2 linked regions of the Glaciimonas sp. CA11.2 genome follow. The protein of the gene in region 1 purifies or fractionates together with the protein of each later gene. This does not show direct contact. Links are inferred from orthologs where the notes say so. Each region holds a gene or a part of one and is shown on either strand. Other genes may lie near its edges. The genes, in order: RGU75_RS05295 and RGU75_RS19855.

What was found.
Region 2: the proteins of RGU75_RS05295 (region 1) and RGU75_RS19855 purify together in Escherichia coli (affinity purification with mass spectrometry, with the first as the bait; 2 studies listed by BioGRID). This does not show direct contact. The link is inferred for Glaciimonas sp. CA11.2 from one-to-one orthologs.

Annotation. Positions count from the first base shown.
Region 1 is NZ_JAVIWL010000001.1:1,232,255-1,249,555, reverse strand. The notes cover bases 14,124-17,089. They hold RGU75_RS05295 (DsbC family protein), read left to right. Parts: upstream 14,124-15,201; coding sequence 15,202-15,978; downstream 15,979-17,089. Other genes in these bases: RGU75_RS05285 (DUF3429 domain-containing protein), read left to right, coding at 16,855-17,089; RGU75_RS05290 (nucleotidyltransferase family protein), read left to right, coding at 15,995-16,591; RGU75_RS05300 (FAD-dependent monooxygenase), read left to right, coding at 14,124-15,190. Outside these bases: RGU75_RS05370 (mannose-1-phosphate guanylyltransferase/mannose-6-phosphate isomerase), read left to right, coding at 1-70; gmd (GDP-mannose 4,6-dehydratase), read left to right, coding at 76-1,206; fcl (GDP-L-fucose synthase), read left to right, coding at 1,213-2,172; asnB (asparagine synthase (glutamine-hydrolyzing)), read left to right, coding at 2,345-4,168; RGU75_RS05350 (glycosyltransferase family 4 protein), read left to right, coding at 4,165-5,247; RGU75_RS05345 (lipopolysaccharide biosynthesis protein), read left to right, coding at 5,376-6,560; RGU75_RS05340 (glycosyltransferase family A protein), read left to right, coding at 6,541-7,461; RGU75_RS05335 (hypothetical protein), read left to right, coding at 7,589-8,923; RGU75_RS05330 (glycosyltransferase), read left to right, coding at 9,032-10,195; RGU75_RS05325 (YdcF family protein), read left to right, coding at 10,199-10,798; RGU75_RS05320 (hypothetical protein), read left to right, coding at 11,171-11,377; RGU75_RS05315 (glycosyltransferase family 2 protein), read left to right, coding at 11,401-12,327; RGU75_RS05310 (glycosyltransferase family 2 protein), read left to right, coding at 12,421-13,167; more of RGU75_RS05300, read left to right, coding at 13,805-14,123; more of RGU75_RS05285, read left to right, coding at 17,090-17,301. UniProt on the Escherichia coli protein: Acts as a disulfide isomerase, interacting with incorrectly folded proteins to correct non-native disulfide bonds.
Region 2 is NZ_JAVIWL010000001.1:4,559,355-4,564,755, forward strand. Bases 12-2,833 are described here. They hold RGU75_RS19855 (peptidylprolyl isomerase), read right to left. Parts: upstream 1,783-2,833; coding sequence 1,240-1,782; downstream 12-1,239. Other genes in these bases: RGU75_RS19850 (hypothetical protein), read left to right, coding at 12-945; RGU75_RS19860 (cupin domain-containing protein), read left to right, coding at 2,092-2,833. Also shown: more of RGU75_RS19850, read left to right, coding at 1-11; more of RGU75_RS19860, read left to right, coding at 2,834-3,213; RGU75_RS19865 (hypothetical protein), read left to right, coding at 3,551-3,799; RGU75_RS19870 (MBL fold metallo-hydrolase), read right to left, coding at 3,987-4,790; outer membrane protein assembly factor BamC, read right to left, coding at 4,863-5,401. UniProt on the Escherichia coli protein: Folding helper with both chaperone and peptidyl-prolyl cis-trans isomerase (PPIase) activities. Chaperone activity prevents aggregation of unfolded or partially folded proteins and promotes their correct folding.

The sequences.
Region 1 (17,301 bases):
CGATATTGTGCGTTTTGACGATGCATATGGGCGCATTGCCTCAGTTATCCCAATTAAAAATCAAGCCTGAATAAAATGAATCCATCGCATCCAAAAGTCGCTCTCATTACCGGAATCACTGGGCAAGACGGTTCTTACCTAGCTGAATTTTTGCTTGAAAAAGGATACATAGTTCATGGTATCAAGCGCCGGGCTAGTCAATTTAATACGGCACGCGTGGACCATTTATACCAAGATCCCCATATAGATCATAGAAACTTTGTTTTGCACTACGGTGACTTGTCAGATGGAACCAATTTGATTCGCATCATCCAGCAAACACAACCAGATGAACTTTACAATTTAGCCGCGCAAAGCCACGTGGCTGTAAGCTTCGAGTCGCCAGAATATACCGGTGACATCGACGGAATGGGAACTCTACGGTTATTAGAGGCGATTCGTATTTTGGGTTTGGAGAAAAAAACACGGTTTTACCAAGCAAGTACGAGTGAACTTTATGGCCTTGTTCAAGAGACTCCGCAAACGGAAACAACACCTTTTTATCCTCGTAGTCCTTACGCTGTTGCTAAGCTATATGCCTACTGGATGACGGTAAATTATCGTGAGGCATATGGTTTGTATGCGTGCAACGGTATTTTGTTTAACCATGAGAGTCCTCGGCGAGGGGAAACATTTGTAACGCGGAAGATAACGCGAGGCTTGGCTAACATCGCCTTAGGTTTGGAACCCTGTTTATATTTGGGAAATTTAGATTCTTTGCGTGATTGGGGACATGCGCGTGACTACGTTCGTATGCAATGGTTAATGTTGCAACAGGATGAGCCAGACGATTTTGTTATTGCCACGGGTAAGCAAGTTTCTGTTCGTGAGTTTGTCAGTAAGAGCGCGGCTCAACTCGGTATTGACCTCCGTTTTGAAGGCCAAGGAGTAAACGAAGTCGCCATCGTACAAGCTGTGAGTGGCGATAAGGCCCGAGCAATAGAGATAGGCGACGTGATAGTTAAAGTAGATTCTCGTTATTTTCGACCCGCGGAAGTGGAAACTCTTTTGGGTGATCCGACAAAAGCGAAAGAAAAACTTGGCTGGGTGCCCGAGATTACGTTAGATGAAATGATAATAGAAATGATAGCCCACGATTTTGACCTAGCTAGCCAGCACGCGCTATTAAAGAAAAATGGTTATAAGATTTCCGTAAGCGTTGAGTAGAAGATAATGCAAAAAAACAAAGTAATTTTCGTGGCAGGTCACCGCGGCATGGTAGGCGCTGCCATTTTGCGTGAGCTCAAGAAGCGCGATTATAAAAATATTATTACTCGCACCCATACGGAACTCGACTTAGAGGATCAAGGGCAAGTAAAGGCGTTTTTTGAGTCGCAGCGAATTGACGAAGTGTATATGGCGGCAGCTAAGGTTGGCGGTATTCATGCCAACCACACATACCCCGCTGAATTTATTTACCAAAACTTGATGGTCGAAGCGAATGTGATTCATCAGTCATGGAAGACTGGTGTTCAAAAACTGTTATTTCTAGGCTCATCCTGCATCTATCCGCGTTTAGCCGAGCAACCGATAAAAGAGAAATATCTGCTTACTGGACGACTTGAACCTACCAACGAAGCGTATGCAATAGCGAAGATAGCTGGTATAAAATTGTGCGAAAGCTACAATCGACAATACGGTACAGATTATCGCAGCGTTATGCCGACAAACCTATACGGTCCCGGAGATCATTATCATCCAACAAATAGTCATGTAATTCCGGGCTTAATTCGACGCTTCCACGAAGCTAAAGTAGTCGATGCAAGACATGTTTCAGTATGGGGTAGCGGAACGCCGCGCCGCGAATTTTTACATGTTGAAGACGTTGCTGATGCTTGCGTGCATGTGATGGAACTCGATCGTATAAATTACGACGCACATACTTTGCCAATGGGGTCGCACATAAATATTGGGACTGGCGAAGATGTGACAATTCGCGAATTGGCTGAAATAATAATGAATGTGGTGGGTTTTAAAGGGGAGCTTATGTTCGACCTAAGCAAACCGGATGGTCCGCCTCAGAAACTACTTGACGTATCTCTAATGGGTGAAATGGGATGGAAGGCAAATATAGATTTGATAAAGGGAATCAAGCTAGCCTATGAAGCGTTCCTGGTGGCTGAAAAAAAATGAACATTATCAGGAATGGAATAGGCTACGTGAGCTATAGAAACGTAGCGTTTTTTTTGAAATTTAGCAAACAACTTTCGATGATAGGGAGTTCTTTCAGTGTTCCTTGGGTTGTAAGGATTGCACTAGCTATTTCTCCATTAGATAAACTATCGCAATCATTGAGAGGATTCGCATGTGTGGTTTAGTTGCTATATTTGCTTATGCCTCCACTGGTCCTGCAATTGACCGAGAAGAGTTGATAAAAATTCGTGATCATATGGGCAAGCGGGGACCGGATGGCGCTGGTCATTGGATTTCTGCAAATGGAAAAGTTGGCCTTGGTCATAGACGGTTGGCAATTATTGATCTCTCAGAAGGTGGACACCAACCAATGGGATCGAAAGATGGGAATGTCCAAATAATATTTAATGGGGAAATTTATAACTTCAAGGAATTACGTAATGAATTGGAGCAAAAAGGACATTACTTCAACAGCCATAGCGACACAGAAGTGCTTCTTGCTGCATGGTTAGAGTGGGGCGAAGACATGTGTTCAAGGTTACGCGGAATGTATGCATTCGTGATTTGGGATTCTAATAAACAGGGACTCTTCCTTGCACGAGACCCGTTTGGTATTAAGCCCCTTTACATATCAGATAACGGGACGACCATGCGAATTGCGTCGCAGGTAAAAGCCCTGTTGGCGGGTGGGGCGATCGACACACGTACCGATGCTGCTGGCCAAGTAGGCTTTTACCTTTGGGGACACATTCCAGAGCCATATACCTTGTATAAAGGGGTACGAAGTATTCCTGCAGGTACTGCTTGCTGGATATCAACAAGTGGAGCAAATCGTCAAATACGATTTTTTGATATTGCCGAATTGGTTGCCGAAGGAGAGGTAAACGCTTGTGATATGAGTCCAGACGACGCTCGTCACGTAGTGCGAGAAGCGATGCTTGACACAATGAAGCATCACCTAATCGCAGATGTTCCCGTGGGAATTTTTTTATCATCAGGTGTGGACTCTACTGCGTTGGCAGCACTGGCTAAGGAAGTCAGTGGCGAAAAAGTACATACACTAACGATTGGTTTCGATGAGTATCGTGGCACTCATTTAGATGAAGTACCTCTTGCAGAAAAATTTGCCAGGAAGATTGGCTCCGAGCATCAAACCCGTTGGGTTAATCGTGAGGAGTTCGTAGAGCTCAAAGGCCAATTCCTGAACGCGATGGATCAGCCGACTATTGATGGCCTCAACAGCTATTTTGTTTGTAAAGCCGCGGCAGATGCTGGTTTCAAAGTAGCAATTTCTGGATTAGGAGGGGATGAGCTTCTACGTGGGTATCCAGCCTTTCGACAAATCCCAAGATTGGTTAATACGGTTGGTCCTTTTTCTGGCTTGCCAGGATTAGGGCGGGGATTACGTTTCGCTAGTGCGCCATTTTTCTCACGAACGATGACGCCGAAATATTCCGGATTACTTGAGTATGGTGGGAGCTACGGTGGAGCTTACCTGCTGCGCCGCGCTCTCATGATGCCTTGGGAGCTTTACAGTGTCCTCGAGCCGGGCACCGTTAAAGAGGGGTTGGACGAGCTCAATACTGTTTATTTGCTTAATCAGAGCGAGAGGCATTTAAAGCAACCGCATAGTAAAGTCGCGGCGTTAGAAGCATGCTGGTATATGAGAAATCAGCTATTACGTGATAGCGATTGGACTAGCATGGCCCACTCCGTTGAGCTTCGCGTCCCGCTTGTCGATATTCCGACGTGGCAGAAGGTATTAACCACAGGTGCAGGTATAAGTGGCAAGCAGTTACTTGGATCAGCACCCGTACCTCCACTTCCAGATGAGATCGTGTTTAGGGCTAAAACTGGTTTTAGTGTTCCAATCGGAAGCTGGCACGCCAATAAAGTGGTTAAGTCTCAACGACAGCCTACGATCCGAGCATGGAGCAGGCATGTTATTGAGCACTTCACCAATGCAATTGAACCGGATTTTAAAGCGCATCTATGAAAAAGTTCGCATTGTGGGCTCCTGATATGGCTTCACGCGGAGGCGTACAAAGTTACATGTGGCGACTTTGGGAGATGCTGCATCAAATTGACGATGCATCGATCTGCGGTCTCGTATTAAACAATACGTCTGCGCAACTTAATGAAAAGTCGGTTGAGACTGCCGCAGCGATCTGCGGCTGTGCTGGGAGTAAAGTCCGTTTTGTTTTTGAGGCTTTAAGTGGCCGGTACAAGGGGCACGTTGTAATTGTTGGACATTTACATCTAAGCCCAATAACTTGGCTGGCAAGGCGAGTGGGCCTTATAAAAGGCTACATAATAATTCTTCATGGCATTGAAGCATGGAAACGTAATACTTTTCTTGAGCGTTTGGCCTTGAGACAAGCTGATTCGGTTGTGGCAACAACCAACTTTACTGCTATTGAAAATAAAAAGGTTAATGGATTACTTGGGGGAAATTACCATATTATTTCTCTTTGCGCAGAGCGTATGGTCGCGGCGCCCAGTCAAAAATTTATGCTCGCTGGAAAGTTTCCCGTTCTATTTGTCGCTAGGCTTGCAGCAGAAGAACGATATAAAGGAATAGATACGTTAATTGATAGCATTAAGTGTTTACGGTCAGAAGGTATTGCAGTCACATTAAATGTTGTAGGCGATGGTGATGATCGTGATCGTATTGAGCAATATGCCCAAAGCGCAGGAGTGGGAGAGTTGTGTAAATTCTTTGGACGTTTATCTGACGAAGATCTTCAGGCTGCTTATCAGGCAGCAAAGTTATTCATTATGCCGAGCAAAAAAGAAGGGTTTGGAATCGTGTTTCTGGAAGCAATGCGGTATGGCGTACCCTGTATCGGCGGCAATCACGGTGGAACGCCCGAGGTTATCGAGAATGGACTTGACGGCCTGCTTGTTGAATATGGTGATGTGAGCGCTTTAGTGCATTCCATATCTTATTACGTCAATAACCTTGACGCGCGTAATAGCGCTGGCCGGCTTGCAAAGACTCATTTCGATGAAAAATTCAACTTTAAAAATTATTCGGCTCACTGGCACACTCATCTGATCAGGTTGGCAAAATAAATAAAGTAATTTACACGGTAGCTTTTATGAACATTTGTTTCATTCAACAATTGCTATTTTTGTAAAATATAGAAAATTCAATAAAAAACGTGAAAATTAATTTTAGGTCGCCTGGGCTGGATGTATTTGTGAAACGATCTGTAAGGCAAACTATCGTTCAATTATTTCAAATAATAGCCACACTTGGATTAACAATTTATTCTGCAAGAATATTAGGACCAGAAGGACGAGGTTATGCCACCACAATACTGGCTACTTTGCAGTTGCTTACGTGGTTATCAACATTAGGTATCGGAAGAGGCTTATCAAAATTTGGTACCAATGGAACTGGATTAAGTCCAAAAAAAATTCAATGGACGTTATTAGTCTACGCCATAGTTGCTGTTTCATTTGTCTGGCTAATATTTTATTTTTATCCTGGCTCCAAAATATTCAGCGGTATGCATGCGACTTTTTTCTTCGTTTTAGTTATATTTCTTTTAAATGATTTTGTAAAAAATGGATTAATGGGGAACGGTTATTACAAAGAATATGGAAGAACATGTAATATTGAAACATTGGCATATGTCATATCAGGATTTTTATTATTTAAAGCTGGTTATGGTGCCGTTTCATTAATATATGGTGCAGCGATTGCCTCTTTTATTTCACTATTATTTGGCTGGAGAAAAATTGTCGTTAATGAATTATCGAAAAGTACTAATGGAGATCAAATAAGTCTGGTAACGGTAGTAAGATTTTGTTTGAAGACGCATGTAGTTGATATTCCCCGCATGTTTCTTATGCAGGCTCCTCAGCTTTATATTGCGAGATTCATTGGACTGGGTGAAGCCGGCCTCTATAATGTTTCTACAGCCATCGCGAACGTTTGTCTGACTTTTATTAAGCCTGTTGCAGCGATATTACTCTCGGAGAAGAAAAGAGATGAAAATGTAGCACGACAAAGCTTGCATGCTGTAGTAATTCTCTGTATCCCTCTCTTCTTAAGTTATGCGTTTGTGAAATTGTTTGGTAATGATTTATTTACCGCGATTTTTGGTTCTAAATTTGGGATGGGAATGAAATACTTAGATTTAGCTTTATTTATTGGATTTTTCAGCACTTTGTCCCAAATATATTTTTCAGCTGCAATGGCAATATCACGACCAGAAATTGGTGCCATTTCTGCAGTATCTGCATTATTAGTGGGGATTGGAATACATTTACTTTCACAAAACACTTCCCATTTTGGGGGCAACTCCTTACTCGTTGGACTTATATCAATAGACTTTATCTTGCTTGCCGTCATATATCATGCGAAAAAAAGAGTATAACGTTTCCGTCGTAATCCCTAATTACAATGGAGAGAAATTTATTGCTCAGGCAATAGAGTGCATTCTTGCTCAAAACGTAAGTTCTTTAATTGAATTAATAATTGTCGACGACGCCTCAACTGATAACTCTGTTAATTTAATTGAAGAAAAGATAAGAGATATAACCTGGGCAAAGTTGGTTTCTTTAAAAATAAATGTGGGTCGCTCCAAAGCAAGAAATTTAGGCGTTGCAGTATCAAAATATTCTCTGATTCTTTTTCTGGATAATGATGACTTGCTACCGTCTGATTATATTAAAAATTTATTAAATCTTGCGAATATTACTAAACTAATTGAGATTGTAATCGCAGGGCAAAAAAATTATTTCCTTGACGGGGAGTATGGGTTGAGAGGCCCACTGGAAATACATGATAGTTCTTTGGAAAGTATTTTATTAGGAAAATTTTTTGTACCAACGGGGTTTATGATTTCAAAAAATATATTTGAAGAACTCGAAGGTTTTGATGCACTTTTACACGAACGTGAAGATTGGGATTTCGCCTCAAAACTATGTATCGCTGGCTATTCTATTATTGCCAGCGATATGCCCGTTTGGGTGAGGTTGCACCAAAACAATAATAGTAAAAATCACGAAAGATTTATTTCAGCTACTCTAAAGGTCCATGAACGTTTAGCTACGTATTTCAAAATTACCGGCGATAAGAAAATGCACGCGAAATTATGCTCTTATACGGCTTCTCAGATTGCTCGAAGACCAGTGAAATTAGCTTTAAGGTTTTGTGGATTAAAGATTGCGTTTAAAGCCTTATTTATAGATATAAGAGTTTCCATAGGTCAATCTATTTTTTTTACTATTGCACGTCTGTTGATACGAATGACTATTAGAAACAAAAATACATAAATTTATTATTTAAATAGTGTTTATGTTGAATTTATTTGGATTATTTTCTTGGCTTAATAAAATCGTATTGTTTTTAATTAAATGACAATCAATAAAATTTAACTCAATATTAATTATATTGAGCGGAATGAAAAACACTAATTTGCCAGCTTTTTTGGCTACTTTTCTTTGTATTATTTTTTCGGTCCACGCCGCCATAACCTTGAATGCTGGCGTTGGATTTTTTGGTTTCTTTATATTATTAAGCTATTTTTGCGCAATAGGTATTGTTTGGAGAAATGTAAAAAATCCCTCTAAATCTGCTGCCGGGACTGCCGCTCTTATCGCTGCCGGATGTATTGCTCTTCAGTATTTTTTATTGTTGTCTGCGAATCCGATTAATGGCCAATTTATTATTGGCGATTCTGATAGTAAACTTTATCATAACATTGCTGAAACTATTTCTATTAATTTCAAGTTATTTGATCAAATAACCTCTTTTAGCCATGTAAAAGAAGCAGCAGATATTAGTGGCTATATTGTTCCAAATTTTGGAATGTTTTGGTTTTTGGGAGTCATTTATTCCGTTTTCGGTATTGAATGTGGACCAGGAATCTATTTATTAATTAATGTAGTATGTGCTATGGTTATAGCCTATTTTTCGGTATTAATAGCGGGACTATATTCAAATAAAGGGATTTCAAAATATACTGCTACATTATTTTCTTTATTGATTTTCATGAATTTTTCAATATCTGAACATGCTTTTCATTTACGTAAAGACTTTTTACTTGTCGCATTATTAATGGTGTCAATTTATTATGGAATAATGGGGCGTTGGATTTTATTCTTGCTATTTGGATTTCTAACCGTACAGTTAAGATCTATCTTTTTATTAGTGTTAATTATTCCAGTATTTTTTTTGATAATAAAAAATACTTCCATTATTTGGAAAATATCATTAAAACTAATTCTTATTTTTGTAATTGTTTCTGTCGTAGTGCTTTCGAACTTGCCTCAATCAATTTACTTATTATTTGGGTTAATATCCAATGATAATGATTTAACCACGCTTAGTGGTCTTTATGGCACTGCGAATGGAAGTGCTATTTTAGTAAAAAATGGATTGCTACAATGGGTATATATTATTTTTTATCCATTTCCTTCGCTGTCTGCAGCCACGTATATTACGACTGATGGATGGATATCTCTTTCTGTATTTTGTATTAACTTCTATTTATTTTTTGGAATTTTTAAAACTCAAATCCAAACTTCTTCTAATGACAATAGGTACGCACTTTTATTTTCTGTATTAGGTGTTTTATTTTTATTATTACTTATAAACCTTGTCACTGCAGCTGCTACTGGCTCCTTTGGTGTAGTGGAACCAAGATATAAATTTGCTTGGTGGGTTTTTTCTGGAATAGTAATGATGGCTTATAAAAGTAATAAAGGGTATTTAAAAATGAGGGGTAATACTTAGTTATATTAATTTCAATATAGATTACAGGTAGGCAGAAGATTGCGTTGATGAGGATTTCTCCGCGATTCTTGAAGTAATATAAACGAATAATGTTAGTGCAGAAGTTATATGGACATGATGATTTTTTTACATACGGTTGGATCATTGTCGGTGGATAGGGGAGGGCCGTCTAGGACGGTTAGTTCCCTGAGTGATGCATTGGCAAGCATTGGCGTAACGATTTACCTGGTGACGATGGCGGACTCGACTGCATCCGATTTACGGTGTCTTCCTAGCGAGAAGGGTGTTGGTACCGTCGTTGCGGAGGATGCGGGATTGCCTGGAAAGCTCGGGTTTTATCTGAGGCAGAAATTAGTCGCACTTATTCGTGAAGCCAAAGTTGAGGGTATCCACGATCATGGGCTATGGGGGGCGACCAATTTTTGGTCCGCATTTTCTGCTCGTAAAGGTGGTATCCCCTTCTTTCTGTCACCAAGAGGGATGCTGGAGCCATGGTCTCTGGCACAAAAGCGCGTAAAGAAATCTTTGGCAATGCTTATTTACCAGCGCCGCATTCTTAATCACGTTAGCGTTTTTTTTGCTACCTCAAAAGAAGAGGCGAACAACATACGTAAAATTGGTTTGCGACAACCAATCGCGATAATTCCTAATGGCGTTGCGCTGCCAGAAACACATCGATATCTTGATGATAAAGATGGTGAGCAAACAAGAACGGTACTCTTTCTTTCCCGGATTCATGAAAAAAAGGGACTAATCAACTTAGTTAGGGCTTGGGCGAGCATAGCTCCTTTAAATTGGAAACTGGTAATTGCCGGTAACGATTACGATGGACATGAGGCTACGGTGCGCCGAGAGGTCTCGAAACTTGGCTTAATAGATGCTGTTAAATTTGTCGGATCGGTTGAGGGGCGAAATAAAGAGAGCTTATATCTGGCCGCTGATATATTTGTTTTACCCACTTTCTCAGAAAATTTTGGTGTGGTTGTCGCAGAAGCGCTAGCTTATGGAGTGCCTGTAATTACCACTACAGGCGCGCCTTGGGAAGAGCTACATGAACACGACTGCGGATGGTGGGTGGCTCCTGAGGTCGAAAGCATCGCCAGAGGTTTGCAGGATGGCATGAGTCGAACGGACGTGGAGCGGTATGAAATGGGACTACGTGGCCGTCAATTGGTGGCTGAAAAATATTCCTGGTCTTCAATTGGTCTTTCTACCCTAGCTGTCTACGAATGGGTATTGAAAAAAGGGCCTCGTCCAGATTGTGTCGTCTAGTCTATGCATACATTATTTCACTTTCGAATACGGACCGTAATACTTCTGATCGCTGTCCTGATATTGTTTTTGGGGCTATTTCAGCTAGGAAATTTTGTGTCCACTCCGAGTAGTCAACCGATCCCATCGGATCTGATTGTTACGTTGGGGGGAGACTCAGGGGCAAGAGTTATGAAGGCGCTTGATCTTTATAAATTAGGTTATGCGCCAAAGATTTTGATAACCGGTATTGACGGCGGTGAGCCTCAGATTCGGCCAGCTTATCTTACCTGGCAAGCCCTATTTTTTGCTCAGCAAGGGGTAAAAAAAAATGTTCTTTTATTCGATACTGAATCGGCCAATACGTGGCAAGAAGCTCTAAATACAAAAAAATTGATGGAGCAACAAGGGTTACATCACGTAATCGTAGTCAGCGACCCGCCGCACATGCGGCGATTATCATGGGTATGGGGGCGAGTCTTTGCGGATAGCGGTATGCAATTTCGCTTGGTTCCATCAAACATGTCTGGATGGAGGGCTGATGAATGGTGGCTGAACGAAAAATCAGCTCAGTTTGTACTGGCCGAAATTGTTAAGTTTATGTATTACTTAGTACGGTATTAAGTGGGGATGAAAGTGATGAGTTCGTCGAGTAATCGTAAGCCCATGGAACTAAAATCGCTGACGCTCAAAAATAAATTAGCACGTACACTTTGGCGAGTGATCTGGCTTTTTTTATTCCGGCCTAGTCCCATTCCATTTCACGCATGGCGTCGTTTTTTGTTGCGCTTGTTCGGGGCGACTATAGAAGCAGGTACGCATCCGTATCCTTCAGCAAAAGTTTGGGCACCATGGAATTTGACTATGCGTGCGCATAGTTGCCTAAGTCATTATGTGGACTGTTATTGCGTAGATAAAATCGAACTGGGCCGGCATGTAACCGTGAGCCAATATTCATATTTATGTACGGCTAGTCATGATTTTATGCGACGTGGCATGCCTCTGATTACCGCACCGATTTTAATCGAAAACCATGCCTGGATTACTGCCGACGTTTTTATCGGTCCAGGCGTCACGGTCGGCGAGGGCGCTGTTGTCGCCGCTCGTAGCATCGTCATCAGGGATGTAATGCCATGGACGGTAGTTGCGGGGGCTGATGGGAGGATAGTCGGAAAACGTGATTCGACTGTCGCCCTTGATTAATTGTTTTGATTTCTTTAGAACACATGCAAAGAACCACCACCAGTCTGGCAGCGCCTTGTGATCTCACCATTGTTATATTGACATTGAATGAGGAATTGCATATTGAGCGTTGTATACAAAGTCTTCAGGGTGTCGCAATACGGATAGTTGTGGTTGACAGCTATTCGACGGATAGGACATGCGAGTTGGCTATTTGCGCTGGTGCCGAGGTAATACACCATAAATTCTTAAATCATGCGTCTCAATTTAATTGGGCATTGGATAATGCAGAAATTAGCTCAACGTGGGTGATGAAACTGGATGCCGATGAGACTCTGACTCCGTCGCTAGTAAAGGCTTTGCGTATAGCATTTGCAACTGCTTTGCCTGAGCATACCGGCTATACCATTAATTTAGGAAGAATATTTCTCGGAAAATTTTTGAGATATGGTGCGTTGTATCCCATCCGGTTGCTACGGATTTGGCGAGCGGGGTTTGGTAGAATTGAAAATCGCTGGATGGACGAGCACGTTATTGTAGATGGGGCGATTAATCATATTGACGCTGATTTTTATGACCATAATCTTAATAACATTACTTGGTGGACGCAAAAGCATAATCAATATGCTACCAGGGAGGCGATTGAATTTTTGATGAATAAAGATCGTATCGATGTTCCTGGGAATACCCATGCGATGAATGTTGATGCGCGGGTCAAGCGTTGGATTAAAAGAACCATCTACGCGAGGCTCCCCTTAGGTTTGCGTGCGTTTCTATATTTTCTATATCGCTATTTTTTAAGATTAGGATTTCTTGATGGTCGGCAGGGTTTAATTTTTCATTTTTTGCAGGGTTTCTGGTATCGATTCCTTGTCGATGTCAAAATTCAGGAGCTTAAATTTTCGATGAAAAAAGGAGGCCTTACGCTTGCGCAAGTAGTGAGGGAAGAGTACGGATTCGAGATAGATTGATTTGGTGCTTAATCCTAAGGGTTGCGTTTTAGTATCACTTTTAGTCGCCAGATAAGCGATTAATATTACCAAAAATAGTTGCGAGAAATTTCATTGAAAATATCAGTTATAACCGCTGTGTACAACGGAATAAATACCATAGAAGATACATTGCGCAGCGTTAAGTCGCAAGATTACACGGATATTGATCACGTTGTTATTGACGGTGCTTCATCGGACGGAACGGTTGAATTGATCGGTAGGCATATTGATTCCATATCAACATTTATTAGCGAACCGGATATGGGTATTTACCATGCCTTGAACAAAGGTATCGCAAACGCGATTGGAGATGTGGTAGGGTTTTTGCACTCCGACGACATGTTCGCCTCTTCTGCAGCCCTGTCACGTATCGCCGACGCGTTTCAAGATCCGGCAGTCGGCGCTGTATACGGAGATTTGGTTTACGTTAAGAGGCATGACGCATCCCAAGTAGTTCGTTACTGGCGTTCAGGGAAATACTCTTCGGCACGTATTCTAAGGGGGTGGATGCCCCCGCATCCAACTTTTTATGTGAGGCGCGATTTATACCATTCGCTTGGTCTTTTCAATACAAAATTTCGGATTGCTGCAGACTACGAAAGCATATTGCGTATATTGGAAAGAGGCCGTATCAGAGCAGAGTACATTCCTGAAGTTTTAGTGAGGATGCGGGTCGGTGGCGTAAGCAATAGATCAGTTCGTAACATGGTGTTAAAAACTTGTGAAGACTACAGGGCAATGCGCATGAACGAGATAGGTGGGGTAACGACTCTGTTACTTAAAAATCTTACTAAGTTACCGCAATTCTTTTTTAAGTAGCGCGCAAGTTTTAGTTGGTAAAACTAGGCTAGATTTTGATCGTGGTTTGTATTGTTGCGATTTCGCGTTAGAACAACAGCGTTCAAATCTGAGCAAATCAGTCATCTGGAGAGTTGTATCCATTAGGAAACTATTGCGATTCAAGTTAGAAGCCGCCGAGAAGTCAGGAGAGGCAACTTGACATATACTGCCGCCAGCATCCAGAGCTGAACAGCTTAATCAGAACGCATGCATTTTCACCTTGTACCTAAAATGTACTGCTGATTTTTAAAAATGTGATTCACAAATAAATCAGCAGATAAACTGGAGGCTTGTTATCGTATTACAGAGGGCGTATTTAGTGCACGCTGTGAATTGTAAATACGTTTGGGTCGGCAAAAAATGGATGGTCAGATCAAATATATTAGTAAAAAATTCTTAAAACAAAAAAGGATCACAAGCTGAAGCATGTAATCCTTTGATATTCCTGCAATTTCTTGGTGGCCCGGGGCGGAATCGAACCACCGACACAAGGATTTTCAATCCTCTGCTCTACCGACTGAGCTACCAGGCCAAGGAGCCGAATTATAGCAAGACATTTTGAATTCGCAAACACCTTATGTAATTATTTTATTTTAGTAGTCGTTATAATGTTTGCATGAATGATTCCAGACTACCTTCCAAGAGCGTGTTCGCGGCTGCTGCTGCGCTTAGTACGCATGGTGTTTCTTCGCGAAATGTTTCCCATAGTGACATTTGTATTGTCGGCAATGGTGCGATCGGTAAGACGGCGGCGTTGGGGCTGGCGCAGGCGGGTCTTACTGTCACCTTATTAGCGGCGCCTTCAGGCGTCTCGGTGAGCGACCCTTCGGGTGCCTCAACAGCCAATGGTGCGCCTCCTAACCTCTCGTTACAAGTTGAGAGCCATCGTTCGGGTGATTCCGCCGCTTGGGACCCGCGTGTTTATGCGTTGAATCACGTTGCCCGTAGTCTGCTATCAGGTCTCAAGGTGTGGGATGCCCTGGATGATAGTCGGGTTGCGCCCGTGGAGAGCATGCTGGTCAAAGGCGGCGCGGAAGCCAATGCCGGGAGTATTTCCTTTGATGCTTTTAGTGCGCGTACTGGTGCGTTGGCGTGGATCGTTGAGGATCGCAATTTGAATCAGGCGTTGGATGCGGCATTGAAGTTTGCGCATAACGTGCGTGTGGTCCGTGGTCGGGCACAACAGATGTTGGTCAGCGATGCCGTTGGCGGCGGCGATGGCGCTGGCAAAGGTGGTGTGACCTTGACGCTGCAAGATGGTTCGTTGCTGACTGCTGCATTGCTGGTTGGCGCTGATGGCGCGCAATCGTGGGTGCGTCATCAATGTGATATCGGCATCGATTACCGCTCTTATCATCAGCGGGCGATTGTGGCTAACTTTGAAACTACCCTTCCGCATCATGACGTAGCACATCAATGGTTTACTGCTGAAGAGGGAATCGTCGCGTTATTGCCGTTGCCGGGGCAGCGGGTGTCGTTGGTGTGGTCGGCTCCGGAAAGCCTGGCACCGACTTTGTTACGGGAGTCGCTGACGCAACTGGCAGAGCGTTTGTCGGCGTTGGCGGGTGCGCAGTTAGGTCAGTTGACGCCATTGCAACCGGAGAGCGTGCAGAGTTTTCCGCTGGCGCTGATTCGTAGTCATGCGCTGGTGGCGCCGCGGGTTGCGTTGATTGGTGATGCGGCGCACGTGGTGCATCCGCTGGCCGGTCAAGGGATGAACTTGGGGTTTGGTGACGTCACTGCCTTGATTAAGGTGTTGGCCGAGCGCGGTCCGCATCGTGATTGTGGTGATACCGCGGTATTGGCAAAATACGCGCGTTCACGCAAGGAAGAGATTCTTTTAATGCAACTTGCTACCGATGGTCTTGAACGCTTATTTGGGCTCGACATAGCGCCGCTACGCTTGGCGCGCAACGTCGGATTGAACTTGCTGGACAGGCTGCCGGTCTTAAAGCGGCGATTGATGGGTCATGCGTTCGGTCGTACATTCGAAAAAAATTAATGGGAGTTGTAATGCAAGTACGGATTTGGGAACGTTTAAAGCCATTGTTGTTGGCAGTGATGTTGGGTTCATTGATGACGGCAGCTATCGCTGAAACTGCGCAAGAAACCGCGGTCAAAAAGCTTATCGAGCCGCGTTTAGGGGATGGTGTCAAAGTGGATGCGGTTGCCAAAACACCGTATTTGGGCATGTTTGAGGTGCGCGTCGGGAAAGATATTTTTTATACCGATGCAGCGGCTAAATATATGTTCGTTGGTCGTATCCTGGACGCCAAGAGTTCACGGGATTACACTAAGGAGCGCATGGATGAAATCAGTAAGGTGAAGTTCTCCGATTTGCCGCTGGAACTGGCAATGAAGTCCGTCAAGGGCAACGGCAAGCGCGTGATTGCGGTGTTTGAAGATCCTAACTGCGGTTATTGCAAAAAATTCCGTAAGACTTTGCAGGATGTTGACAACGTCACTGTGTACACCTTTATGTATAACATCCTGGCTGCGGATTCTGCGGTGAAGTCTAAAAACGTCTGGTGTAGCGCCAATCGTGACAAAGCGTGGGACGACTGGATGCTGAACGGTAAGTTGCCCGCTACGGCTGCGGCGAGTTGCGTAGCGACGCCGAACGACAAAGTATTAGCGCTGGGACAGGCGCTTGGCGTCAGTGGCACGCCGACGATCATCTTTGCCGATGGATCGCGTATACCGGGCTTTATCGATGCGAAGGCGCTTGAGGAAAAGTTTGCCTCGGTTGTACCGGCTGCGCCAGCTACACCAGTCGCGTCTAGCAAATAAGACGGCCAACTATCTCATGGATCTTCCGGCGACCGATCAAATAGCAGGTATTTTGCTCGCCGCCGGTCGTGGTCGTCGTTTTGATCCAAGCGGGAAGCAGAGCAAATTGCTGCAACTTCTTCCTAGCGGAGAAACTGTTTTGGCGGCAGCAGCAAAGCATCTTTCTGCCGTGTTGCCGGTTACTGTGGTGTGTCGGACCGATGCGCCGCCGTTGACTGCGCAATTGGCAGAGGAGCTTGTTGGCTGCACGCTGCTTGAGTGCGCTGATGCGGATGATGGAATGGCGACGACGCTGGTGTTTGGTCTCCAGCAAACAGCGACCGCGGTAGGATGGGTGATCGCGTTAGCCGATATGCCGTTTGTGCAGGTTTCTACGATCATGGCGTTAAAAGCAGCATTGGATCAGGGCGCAGATATCGCGGTGCCAGTCTGCAATCAACGTCGCGGTAATCCGGTTGCTTTCAGTCATCGTCATCTTTCGCACTTGTTAGCGCTGCGTGGCGATCAGGGTGCGCGGGGTTTGCTGGAGCGTTTTCCTGTGGTGGAGGTTGCGGTGGATGATCCAGGTGTCTTACAGGACATTGATACCGTCGCCGATATACCACAATCGTAAGCGGAATTCTGCTGATTGATCCTCTATGCGCATGGCAACCCACTAAGCGGGTGTTGGTTTCGCGATAACCCCGTAGACTATTGTTTTTTCATGCCATCGCTCGGCTTATTTTATTTTTAAATCAAACGTGTATTTTATTGTTGGCTCCGCCTGACGTTCATCATGTCTGCGACGCTTTGTCGTGGTCATTTCTGATTTATAGATGCCATAAGTTTGCCGCGTAGATGACGTGTCGTGCTTCACTAACTTGCCAATCTTCCGCGATGAATCCACACTTTCTAAATAAACGCCTGATCCTTGTTCTCGGTTATACGGGCTTGGTCCCATTCGTCCTGTTAACGCTGGGTTGCTGGCTGGTTAGCCCGGATTGGCTTGGCGAGTTTATTCGCGGTCAAATGGCTTACGGTGTCGCTGCATTATCATTTCTAGGCGGTATTCATTGGGGCGCGATGGTATTGCGTGCCGATCTCTCTGCAGAGCGGACTAAAAGAGCCTTGATCTGGGGGATTATGCCGACCACGATTGCCTGGTTTTCGACCCTGTTCTTTGCGTATGGTTATACTTTATTGATTCTGGGCTTTATTGCGGCGTATCAAGTGGATAAGCGTTTATTCGTTTGGTACGGTCTGCCAGGCTGGTTCATTGAATTACGTTATAGACTAACCTGTGCTGCGGTTGGCGCGATGGTGTTAGCCATGCTTGCCGCTGGC
Region 2 (5,401 bases), 3.3 Mb from region 1 along the record:
TCCCAAAGCATGGCCAGTACGGGGATCGTCGCGGCGTTTATACTTACTATCGGCTGGTTATCTGGCGCTGCTCTTGCTACCGACCAGGGAGAAACCAGCAGCTTTAGTTTTGGCGTTATTGGTCATCCATTCCGAAGCACTTCTGATGAAGTCGCAGTGCGCACGGCTATTAGCCAGACTGATGACGAAAATCTGGCATTCGTTGTCACCAATGGCATAAAATCGGAAAAAGAGCCTTGCTCAGATAAACTGTACCAAGAACGTAAGGCGCTCTTGAATAGCGCAAAAAATGGCATGATCGTTTCACCCTCCGCTAGCGATTGGGTCGCATGCAAAAATGAAATCGGACGCTCTACTTCGTTTGAACGTCTCAACCGACTCCGTGAATTATTTTTTTCGGATGATTTTTCGTTAGGTGAAACCAGAATCCCGCTGAACCGCCAATCCACGTCACCAAAGTTTCGCACATACGTTGAAAATGCACGTTGGGAGATTGGTAATGTAACGTTTGCCACCGTCAATTTGCCTGCACGAAATAACCACTATACGTCTGAAGGCGGCCGCAACAGCGAATTTGAAGATCGTTTAATTGCTAACAAGGAATGGTTGCAACGAATCTTGAACATTGCTGAGCAAAATAAATCAGATGGTATAGTTTTATTTTGTGACGGTGATCCACTCGCCGTGCAGCGAAGACGCGTATTTGATTTTAATGTAAAGCGCGATGGCTTTGTTGAGATGCGTCACGCCATTACCGCACTGGCAACTAAATTTTCGGGTAAGGTCTTAATTATTCACGGACCCCCTTCCAACAGCGCGCCATCCACTACTGACGTTGTCTGGAAAAAGAATCTTGGCGATATGGAAATAGCATCCTCGTGGGCGAAAGTAACGGTAGACACGCGCAATCCGCACTATTTTGCCATCGACAAAACCCGCAACTAACGATAAAAAATGGGTATTTAAATCATTTTTTTATTTTTCTTGCAACGCAGTAACAATTGCAAGAGGAATAGTAATAAATAATATTGAATAAATAATATTGAATAAATAATATTGAATAAATAATATTGAATAAATAATATTGAATAAATAATATTGAAAATTTTATGTTATTTAATTGACATAACATAATCAATATCAAAAAATAAATATCAAAAACCGTAAGCGCTGAATGATTCAACGCTTACGGCTTTTTTATTGATGGCTGCCAATAGCAATCGCCAAATGCGTACTATCTTAATGAATCGGGTGGCTACGGAATTCGTCCGCAGACTCATCATCCAAATCATCATGATGACCATGACCGTGTGCGCCATGGACGTGTTGATGAACAATTTCCTCGTCCGTTGCTTCGCGCACTTCTCCTACTGTCAGATCGAAACGCAGCGCGATGCCAGCTAGTGGATGGTTACCATCCAGCACAACTTTATCATCGGCAATATCAGTCACTGTGAAAACTAACGCTTGCTCATCGTCATCTTCGCCGTCTGGCGTTCCTTCAAACTGCATGCCCACTTCTAGTGGTGTTGGTAGACGGTTGCGTGCTTCGATCTTTACCAGATTCGAATCATATTCACCAAAGGCATCATCCGGCTCCACCTGCAATTCAACATTGTAGCCAACTTCCTTGCCATCCAGCGCTTCCTCAATCTTCGGCAGTGTGCCTTCGTAACCACCATGCAAATAGATCATCGGCTGGCTACTCTCTTCGATCAAGTTGCCTTGAGCATCTGACAATTTGTAGTGGACCGTCACTACGGTATTCTTGGCAATCTTCATGATCATTCCTTTCATATAATATGCGCTCAGATTATACCCGCCGAATTCATCAGGTCTGCGTAACGAGAAAAATTTATCCGAAGGGCTTGATACTGATAAAGCCACCCTGCAAGTCGTTAAGACAATTTACTGAGTATTGATTAACAAAAATAGTGCAAATAACAGAAAATTGTCGAAGTCTGCGACCAAGTGTTCTTTAAGAAACATTTTTCACCGTGCCAAATCAGTTAATCGATAAACTTGGAAGTATTTGCGTACGGTGTAGCAGGTGGAGTATGGAACCCTATCCAACCCGATATAATGCAGCCTATGAAAAATTTTACGTTGTTGGGCGGCCTTTCGCCTGCGCAATTTTTGCGCGATTACTGGCACAAAAAACCTTTATTGATTCGCCAGGCTTTGCCGGACTTCAAACCACTGCTGTCCTCAGCAACATTATTTGAAATGGCATCGCGAGATGACGTCGAATCGCGTCTAATCAGCCATTTTAAGCAAGAGTGGAAAGTTGAAAATGGGCCGTTTAGCACCTTGCCGGAGGCCGATAAAAAGGATTGGACTCTGCTTGTTCAAGGCGTCAATTTGCACGACGATACAGTCGATGCCTTACTCCGACAGTTTCGCTTCATTCCCGATACACGCCTTGATGATCTGATGATCAGCTATGCAACTGATACGGGCGGTGTCGGGCCACATTTTGATTCTTACGATGTCTTTTTACTGCAAGCGCATGGACAACGTCGCTGGAAAATCGGCGCAGCACAAGATTTGACACTGGTCGAAGGAAGTCCACTAAAAATTCTTAAAAACTTCGCACCAGAACAAGAATTTGTACTTGAACCTGGCGACATGCTCTATTTGCCACCGCAATATGCCCACGAAGGCAATGCAATCGGCGAATGCATGACTTATTCAATAGGATTTCGTGCACCAGCGTTTCAAGAGCTTGGGGAAGCCTTTTTGCAGTTCATGGCTGAATCTATCGACCTACCCGGCCGATACGCCGACGCCGACCTGGCTCCCACCAAACATCCAGCAGAAATTAGCCGCAACATGCTATCGCAGGTTTCGGAGGCACTTAATAAAGTGCGCTTTACCGACGATGACATCGCGATTTTTATGGGCGAGTATTTGTCGGATCCAAAAGCGACCGTATTTTTTGAATCTCCAAAACGCCCTTTGACACTATCGCGGTTCACGGCATCGATCGCCAAACGGGGCGTAAGCCTGTCGCGCAAGACACAAATGCTTTATCGTGGCAAACATGTGTTTATTAATGGCGAGTCGTTCGCTGCCGGTCGCGAAGATAAAGGCTCTTTATGTGCGTTGGCTGATCAGCGTAAATTGGATGGCGATGCGGCTAGTATGGTTTCAACCGACGTACTTGAGGCGCTATATACTTGGTACGAGGACGGCTGGATTACATTGGGCTAGTTTGAAAATAACAATTCCAATAATGAATTATTATTATTTAAACAATGCCGTATAACAAAATTTTCAGAGAAACCACTAGTTTCCCTATGGAAATCTAATAAACGTTAATTAAAGGGCAAAAGGAGTGAATTAAAGGATGTTAGTTTGATACAAATGCTTACTAAAAAGAAAACCTACAGTATCATATTTGACAAAATCCGCTATAATTCGCAGCTGGAAAGTTTTTATTGTTGTAATGCACGTATTTAGTGCAAAGCACTGCAAAAGCATCCTTAGAGCGATAATTACCGGTAATTATTCATCGCACAAAATTTTGATTACTACTGAAGGAATATCCATGAAAAAAACACTATTGATCGCTTCCCTGTTGGCTTTGGCTTTGGCTGCTTGCGGTAAAAAAGACGAAGCTCCTGCTGTTGATACAGCTGCTTCGATGACTGCTCCTGCTGCTTCGACACCTGACGCTGCTGCTGCTCCTGCTGCTTCGACACCTGACGCTGCTGCTCCTGCTGCTTCGACACCTGACGCTGCTGCTCCTGCTGCTTCGACACCTGACGCTGCTGCCGCTCCTGCTGCATCCAAGTAATATTTGGTTGCTTTAAAAAAAGCCGACCTTAGGGTCGGCTTTTTTGTTGTAATAATACAAAAATATGCTGCATTCAACATCACTGGATTCAATTTTCTTATCCTATTTGTAACCATATGTAATAGGGCTTAGTAAGACTTAAGTCAAAACCTGCTCGGCTACAAACCTCTATGGATACTCTTCATTTTTAACAAATGTCGATCCAATCGAATCCGTCTTCCTGACAGGCAATCGTTAATTCAATATCTTGATTTTTTCTGCCGCGATTAAGCGCTGCCAGTGCGAGTTCGCGAGTGTTATTACGCAGACTTAAATGCGCGCCGATTACTTTACGCAAAACCGACTGATCTAACGCAGCCAAGATGTCTGCAGCAACATCATTTGAAAGATGCCCATACTCACCGCCGATACGACGCTTAAGTGAAGGTGGGTAAGCTGAATCGAGAAGCATCTGACTATCATGATTGCACTCTAAAACAAGTGCGTGACAACCGTTTAGAGCGCGAATCAAGTGATTTGTGGATTTTCCAGCATCGGTTAACACGCCAAGCCGTAATGTGCCATCACTAGCAACGTATTGCACCGGCTCTCTGGCGTCATGAGGAACGGTATAGGGCGTCAATTCCAAATCTCCGATAGTCAGAACTTCACCATCGCGACAAAAATGCATCTCAACCGCACTACGCGTTTTAAGTGATTTTGAGATGGCAGCAAAGGTGCCATGCGTCAGCCATACGGGTAATGCATAACGGCGAGCTAGTTTGAAGACACCACCAATATGATCCTGATGCTCATGTGTGACAACAATAGCAGATAAATCAGTGGGATCGAGACCTAACCTAGCCAAACGACGTTCGGTCTCTTTAATGCCAAAGCCACAATCCAACATAACGTTGGTTGTGGCTTTGGTTTCAGTAGAAGGGGTAGCAGAAGCGCTGGAAATCAATAAGGCATTACCTTCGCTACCGCTTCCGAGGCTGGCAAATTTCAACGACTAATCCTAAGATGCAATTGCCTCGCAGCACTAACTGCGACACAATTGCAAAAACAACACTACAAACAATTACTTAAGTTGCTCGTTCAACAAAGTCAGGATTTTGTCTCCCGCTGGCGACGTTTCTGGTTGACCTGCGTTATTCTGCACTGCAACCTGACTCGCCGAACCGGAAGCCTTTACAACGACCCGATAGCGGGCAGCCTTTTTATCGTCCTTCTTAGAACTTGTGAACATTTTTGAGAAGAAACCAGCTGATTTCTTGTCTTTAGCCTCTTCATCTTGATCGACGTATCGGACAAAATAGACACCTTGCGTGCGATCACGATCTTCTACTGTGAAGCCGACGCGATCAAGCGCCAAACCAACACGTCGCCAAGCGCGATCAGAACTTTCGTCTACTTCAACGTAACTCGTCCCGAGAGCACCCTTTACAAGCTTAGAACGCGCTTGTAACGACGGTGAATTAGCCACCGCCGCTTTTGCCTTCACCTGATCCGCACCGAGGCGAGACATCAAACGCGACAAAAACTCAGCTTCTAACTGTGGATCTTCTGGGCGCGAAGTCCAGATACTCGTTTCTTTTGAAGCGCCAGTAAGCACCTCTT